DNA from 2 places in the Aeribacillus composti genome. Region 1 is predicted to be linked to the other one. Evidence: a T-box and tRNA genes for the amino acid it is inferred to sense, from the RefSeq annotation. Region 1 holds a T-box; the other holds one or more tRNA genes.
The links. The T-box of region 1 lies ahead of pheS (phenylalanine--tRNA ligase subunit alpha). A T-box ahead of a tRNA ligase gene usually reads a tRNA of that ligase, here a tRNA-Phe.

Region 1 (3,387 bases):
CAAGGGTCACGATCGTCTCTCCGTCATGTGCGCGGCGAACGAGTATTTCCTTTGATCCGAACCGGTCATAGTCAAACGCATGAAGCGGCTGGCCGTATTCTAATAAACAATAGTTTGTAATATCGACGACGTTGTTATGCGGTCTGATTCCGGCTTTTATTAAGCGCATTTGCATCCATAAAGGGGAAGGGGCAATTTTGACATTTTTAATAATTTTAGCTATATAGAATGGATTATCTTCTTTTGCTTCAACATTCACAGTAATATAATCAGTTGCTTTTTCTTCGGCAGCCTCATAATGAACTTCCGGCTTTCGAACCTCTTTCTTTAAAATTGCTGCAACTTCATAGGCAACACCGATCATGCTTAAACAGTCAGAACGGTTTGGTGTAAGACCTAATTCAAGTACATAATCGTCCATAAACAGCTGTTCAATCGCATTTTTTCCAACTTCAGCATCACTAGGGAAAACAAAAATGCCGTCAGAAAACTCTTTTGGGACAAGCTTTCCTTCAATGCCCAGCTCTTGCAAAGAACAAATCATACCGTTAGATTCTTCACCGCGCAGCTTTGCCCGTTTAATTTTGAAATTGCCCGGCAAAACCGCACCAACTTTGGCTACCGGCACTTTTTGACCTTTTTCAACGTTTTGGGCGCCGCATATAATTTGCACTGGTTCTCCTTCACCGATGTCAACTAAACATTTGCTTAATTTTTCTGCATTTGGATGCTGTTCTTTTTCAAGCACCTGTCCAACTACAACATCTTTTATTCCTTCATTAACAGCTTGAACATTTTCAACTTCAATGCCGCTCTTCGTTATTTTTTCAGCCAGCTCCTCAGGGGAAATGTCTAGATCAACATATTCAGAGAGCCATTTGTATGAAACGAACATGAGAAAACCTCCTTTTAAGCTTGTTTAAACTGTTTCAAAAAACGCACATCGTTTGTATAAAAATGACGAATATCATCAATTCCATATTTCAACATGGCAATCCGTTCCGGTCCCATTCCAAATGCAAAACCACGGTATTTTTTCGAATCGAATCCCGCCATTTCCAAAACGTTTGGATGAACCATCCCTGCTCCTAAAATTTCAATCCAGCCTGTTCCTTTGCATACATGACAGCCTTTCATGGAGCATTTAAAACAGGATACATCGACTTCCACCGACGGTTCAGTAAACGGGAAAAAGCTCGGACGCAGACGAATTTGCCTGTCTTCACCGAACAGTTTTTTCGCAAACACTTCGAGCGTTCCTTTTAAATCGCTCATGCGAATGTTTTCATCCACAACGAGCCCTTCAATTTGCGTAAATTGATGGGAGTGCGTTGCATCATCTGTATCACGTCTGTATACTTTCCCTGGACAAATGATTTTTACAGGACCTTTCCCTTTATATTTTTCTAACGTTCTCGCCTGAACTGGAGATGTGTGTGTGCGCAGCAAAATTTCATCAGTTATGTAAAAGGAATCTTGCATATCCCTTGCCGGATGGCCTTTCGGCAAATTGAGCGCTTCAAAATTGTAATAATCTGTTTCAACTTCTGGACCTTCCTCTACTGTGTATCCCATGCCGATAAACAAATCTTCAATTTCTTCAATGACCGCTTGGAGAGGATGATGGTTTCCTGTTCGAACCGGTCTGCCTGGAAGGGTAACGTCAATCGTTTCTTGCTGTAATTTTTTCTCGATTTCTGCTTTTTCGAGTTGTTCTTGCTTACTTGTTATTTCCCCGGCAATCACTTCCCGAATTTCATTTGCTAACGCACCTATTTTCGGCCGTTCTTCTTTCGAAAGCTTTCCCATTCCGCGAAGAACTTCGGTAATCGGTCCTTTTTTTCCAAGATATTGAACGCGAATATTTTGCAATTGTTTTAAATCCGTTGCTTCCCGTACCTTTTGCAACGCTTCATCGCGAAGCTTTGTTAATTCTTCCTGCATGTAAATTCCTCCTTTTTTAAAATAAATAAAAAAACCCATCCCAAAAAAGGGACGAGTTGAATTTCGCGGTACCACCCTTATTAACAAAGAAAGAATCTTTGTTCACTTCATTATCATAACGGCACAGCCGGAGCGCCTTTACATGCTTCCGCATGGTCCTGGCGTCAACTCTGGAGGTGAATTCGTTTGCCTCTACCATAAAAATGCTTCCAGTCTACGGCATTTTCTCCCTAAATGGCGACCTGCAAACTACTCTTCTCCGTCATCGTTATTCCTTTATTCAATTGCTTTTAATTATAAAAAAAAGAAATTAAAGGCGCAACACTATTTGCGAAGATGGTACATGAAAATAGCTGAAGCAACGGCAACATTTAATGACTCCGCTTTTCCATAAATCGGAATGTGTAAATTTTGATCCGTCATATCCAGCAGCTCTTTTGAGACCCCATTTCCCTCATTTCCTACAAGGAGGGCAAATGTTTCAGATGGAGGGATCTCTTTATAGAAAACAGCATTTTTTGTTGAAGTTCCAAATACAGGAATTTTCTCTTCCTTCAATTTGTTTATAATCTGTTTTAATGACGAATTGACCACAGGCAAATGAAAAATTGATCCTTGTGTCGCCCGGATCGTTTTACTATTGTACAAATCAACCGTCCCGTCACCTAAAATCACAACATCCATTCCAGCCGCATCTGCAGTACGAATGATCGTACCGAGATTTCCTGGGTCTTGAACCGCATCTATTAACAGCCATTTTTTGGCGTTCAAATCGATTTCCCACCTAAGCTGCTTACAAACAGCCATGACACCTTGCGGGGAATCCGTTTCAGACAGAAGCGAAAACACCTCTTTGGAAACAATCGTTGTCGGAATAGTACCTTCGAAAAAATGATTTGGCAGCTTCGCTCCGTCTAAAACAATTAACTCTTGAACAATTGATTTGTATTTGAGAGCTTCCTCGATTAAATGCAAGCCTTCAATTAAAAACAGCCCGCGCTCTTCCCGTTTTTTTCTTGATTGCAGCTTTTTCCATTCTTTTACTCTTTCATTTTTAGTTGACGCAATCCGTTTCAATGATGGTGTCTCCTTCAACTGATAGTTCATTTCATATACATATTATAGAAAACAAAAGAAAAAATAAAGAAGAATGAAGAAAAACGAGGTGAAGGATATGAATTTTGATTTGCGCAATGCAGTCATTGCCAACATATCGCAAAATTCAAAAGACGAGCTGAGAGAAACGATCGTTGATGCCATCAATAGCAAGGAAGAAAAAATGCTTCCAGGGTTAGGCGTGTTATTTGAAATTATCTGGAACCATTCAAGTCAGCGTGATCAGCAGGAAATGGTTGAAACACTTGAACAAGGATTAAAAGAGACTGGAGCTGGGAAATAACCAGCTCCTGCTTTTTAGTTGTACGTAATGTTTTCAACCGTTTT
Region 2 (3,387 bases), 1.9 Mb from region 1:
GGAAGGGACATCTGACAAATGAAAAATGGATTAGGAGAAAAAAATTTTTTATGAGCCATTAGCTCAGTCGGTAGAGCATCTGACTTTTAATCAGAGGGTCGGAGGTTCGAATCCTCCATGGCTCACCATTTTGACGCGGGTGTGGCGGAATTGGCAGACGCACTAGACTTAGGATCTAGCGCCTTACGGCGTGGGGGTTCAAGTCCCTCCACCCGCATAATACGCGGAAGTAGTTCAGTGGTAGAACACCACCTTGCCAAGGTGGGGGTCGCGGGTTCGAATCCCGTCTTCCGCTTTTCTCTGCCGGGGTGGCGGAATTGGCAGACGCACAGGACTTAAAATCCTGCGGTAGGTGACTACCGTACCGGTTCAAGTCCGGTCCTCGGCACCATATTTGCGCCCGTAGCTCAATTGGATAGAGCGTTTGACTACGGATCAAAAGGTTAGGGGTTCGACTCCTCTCGGGCGCGCCATATCGGGAAGTAGCTCAGCTTGGTAGAGCACATGGTTTGGGACCATGGGGTCGCAGGTTCGAATCCTGTCTTCCCGACCAGGGAATTTAAAGGGGCCTTAGCTCAGCTGGGAGAGCGCCTGCTTTGCACGCAGGAGGTCAGCGGTTCGATCCCGCTAGGCTCCATATTTAATTTGGCGGTGTAGCTCAGCTGGCTAGAGCGTACGGTTCATACCCGTGAGGTCGGGGGTTCGATCCCCTCCACCGCCATTTTTCGGACCTTTAGCTCAGCTGGTCAGAGCAGACGGCTCATAACCGTCCGGTCGCAGGTTCGAATCCTGCAAGGTCCACCATCTTTATTATATGGAGGAGTACCCAAGTCTGGCTGAAGGGGTCGGTCTTGAAAACCGAGAGGCGGGTCAAACCGCGCGGGGGTTCGAATCCCTCCTCCTCCGTCATTATTATCGCGGGGTGGAGCAGTCCGGTAGCTCGTCGGGCTCATAACCCGAAGGTCGCAGGTTCAAATCCTGCCCCCGCAACCAATGGTCCCGTAGTGTAGCGGTTAACATGCCTGCCTGTCACGCAGGAGATCGCGGGTTCGATTCCCGTCGGGACCGCCATTAATTATTGATTCAACAGCTGTAGGAGGAATTTTTCAAGTACAGCAGGTTGTGTCAATGAATTCTTTCTTTAATGATGGATTGTACATAATTTTTTATCGGAGTTTTACGGCTCGGTAGCTCAGTCGGTAGAGCAAAGGACTGAAAATCCTTGTGTCGGCGGTTCGATTCCGTCCCGAGCCATTGTTTTATTAATTGCGGCGACTGTGGCGAAGTGGTTAACGCACCAGATTGTGGCTCTGGCATTCGTGGGTTCGATTCCCATCAGTCGCCCCATTTGCCTATAGTAGAGATAGATAATATGGCATTGAAAATAAGTATTTATTTCTATTATCAGCTTATTATGCGGGTGTAGTTTAGTGGTAAAACCTCAGCCACGAGCAACACTTCAATGAATAATCTGCGAGTTGCCTCGACGCATTTACATCCTCGAACAATGCTGGAAGAGGAAGAGGCATGGAAAATGCGTGTTTATCATTTAAATAGAAAAATAAATATTTTCGTGCGGGTGTAGTTTAGTGGTAAAACCTCAGCCTTCCAAGCTGATGTCGTGGGTTCGATTCCCATCACCCGCTTAATATGGGCTTGTAGCTCAGCTGGTTAGAGCGCACGCCTGATAAGCGTGAGGTCGGTGGTTCAAGTCCACTCAGGCCCATTGCTATTTTTTAAGCAGCTTAGTTGGGTAATTGACATTGCTGCAATTGTCAGTCAAAAGCTGTTCTATTTGGCAAAATGCCTTAAATTTTTTTTATATTCCGCAGTAGCTCAGTGGTAGAGCATTCGGCTGTTAACCGAACGGTCGCAGGTTCGAATCCTGCCTGCGGAGTCATTTCGAAATCAAAAAAAGCGTTGCAGTTTGCAACGTTTTTTTTGTCTTCTGTAATTTTAATCATTTTTCGTATATGGTTCTTTTTCTGTTAATGGAAGATCTCCCCATAAAACTGTTAAATCCTCTTCATCAAGCATTTTTTCATATCGTTTATGTTCATGTGACGGATAGACGTTTACGTTTTTTCCCTCAATATCTGTATAAATGAAGTTTTCAATATCTTCAATATATCCAATTTCATCATCGGAATTATACATATCTCCGTACGATAACGGTGGAGTTCTTACATCTTGCGGTGTTTCTGACGTTCCGTATTCGATAACATCTTGAAAATAATCATACGGTTCAGTAACAGCGGTATTTTCATGGTCGATTTGAGAGGATCCGTGAAAAGTCGCATCAAGTATTTCTTCCTCTACAGGTCTTTCATGAGAAATCGTTTGAACTAGAGTATGTTCTTTGCATGTTTTGGCTGTCGGTATGGCTTTGAGACGGTCTTCATCAATTTTTTTTCCGCAGACGGAACAAGTACCGTAAGTACCCTCATGAATTCTTTCTAATGCTTCAACGATCTCTTCATATTCTTTTTCTAAATGTTTATTTAATGCTAAATCTTTTTCTCTTTCATACAGTTCGGTCGCATCGTCTCCGGGGTGATTGTCGTAGCTGGAAAGCTCTCCAGTTGATTCATGGTCCAGCCCTTTTTCCAATTGAAAATGATCGTTATTATCCCAACGTTTTTCAATCTCATTTTTCATGAATATTAATTGCTTTTGAAAATCCTTTAATTTTTTTTCGTCCATGTCCATATGAAAGACACCTTCTTTTTTAGAATCTAAAGCTATTTTGGACGAAAAGGAATAAATTATAACTTTAAAATCATGAAAAAAATTCACCTTTGCAGCCATAAATTTCATCATCATTTTAAAACATGTCAGGAAAGGATTGCTGCTTCCACGCCTTTTTTAACGCTATGCTTTGAAGCTGATGGCACTTGAAAGGCTACCACAACATCATTCGGCTGAGAAACAGGCTGGCTATCCGATAAAGAGGCTGTGACCTATCGAGATGTTTTTTCAGGACAAAATATTTGCTCAGCATATTGAAATTGCGAGTGGATGATACAGAACAAATTTCACAGTAAAGCTTAATAAAAAAACACGATAGTAAACATACTATCGTGTTACTGAGATATGATGGTGCTTATGAGCAAACCTGCAGCAAGCAAAAAGCCTAATAAAGTGTTTGTTTGCGATGTTGCTTTCATGGCCGGCATCATTTCAATAGGCTTTGTTTTGCCGACAAATCGCTTCACCGCCTGAATAGCTTTTGGAATGCTAAGAAAAGCAAGAATAGACCACCATGTGGAATAATCAAAAATGATCATAATAAAAATGAGACAGTAAGAAACAATAAACATAATTGCTAAAAATCGAATTGCATTCTGGCGGCCAAGCAAAATTGCTAATGTTTTTCTTCCGTTTTCC

Region 2: it encodes a tRNA-Phe, which carries the amino acid that the T-box ahead of pheS (phenylalanine--tRNA ligase subunit alpha) is inferred to sense. The anticodon was not compared.

The regions. Positions count from the first base shown of each region.
Region 1 is NZ_CP134501.1:2,815,223-2,818,609, forward strand. Features, by position in the region: gene pheT (phenylalanine--tRNA ligase subunit beta) at 1-895, opposite strand, end outside; gene pheS (phenylalanine--tRNA ligase subunit alpha) at 910-1,944, opposite strand; T-box leader at 1,989-2,219, opposite strand; gene RI196_RS13715 (TrmH family RNA methyltransferase) at 2,269-3,051, opposite strand; gene sspI (small acid-soluble spore protein SspI) at 3,119-3,343, shown strand; gene RI196_RS13725 (M42 family metallopeptidase) at 3,358-3,387, opposite strand, start outside.
Region 2 is NZ_CP134501.1:931,817-935,203, forward strand. Features, by position in the region: tRNA gene RI196_RS04665 (tRNA-Lys) at 53-128, shown strand; tRNA gene RI196_RS04670 (tRNA-Leu) at 136-217, shown strand; tRNA gene RI196_RS04675 (tRNA-Gly) at 224-295, shown strand; tRNA gene RI196_RS04680 (tRNA-Leu) at 303-391, shown strand; tRNA gene RI196_RS04685 (tRNA-Arg) at 397-473, shown strand; tRNA gene RI196_RS04690 (tRNA-Pro) at 477-553, shown strand; tRNA gene RI196_RS04695 (tRNA-Ala) at 565-637, shown strand; tRNA gene RI196_RS04700 (tRNA-Met) at 648-721, shown strand; tRNA gene RI196_RS04705 (tRNA-Ile) at 728-804, shown strand; tRNA gene RI196_RS04710 (tRNA-Ser) at 817-906, shown strand; tRNA gene RI196_RS04715 (tRNA-Met) at 917-993, shown strand; tRNA gene RI196_RS04720 (tRNA-Asp) at 996-1,071, shown strand; tRNA gene RI196_RS04725 (tRNA-Phe) at 1,182-1,254, shown strand; tRNA gene RI196_RS04730 (tRNA-His) at 1,272-1,347, shown strand; tRNA gene RI196_RS04735 (tRNA-Gly) at 1,576-1,646, shown strand; tRNA gene RI196_RS04740 (tRNA-Ile) at 1,653-1,726, shown strand; tRNA gene RI196_RS04745 (tRNA-Asn) at 1,826-1,897, shown strand; gene RI196_RS04750 (TraR/DksA C4-type zinc finger protein) at 1,957-2,709, opposite strand; gene RI196_RS04755 (1,4-dihydroxy-2-naphthoate polyprenyltransferase) at 3,084-3,387, opposite strand, start outside.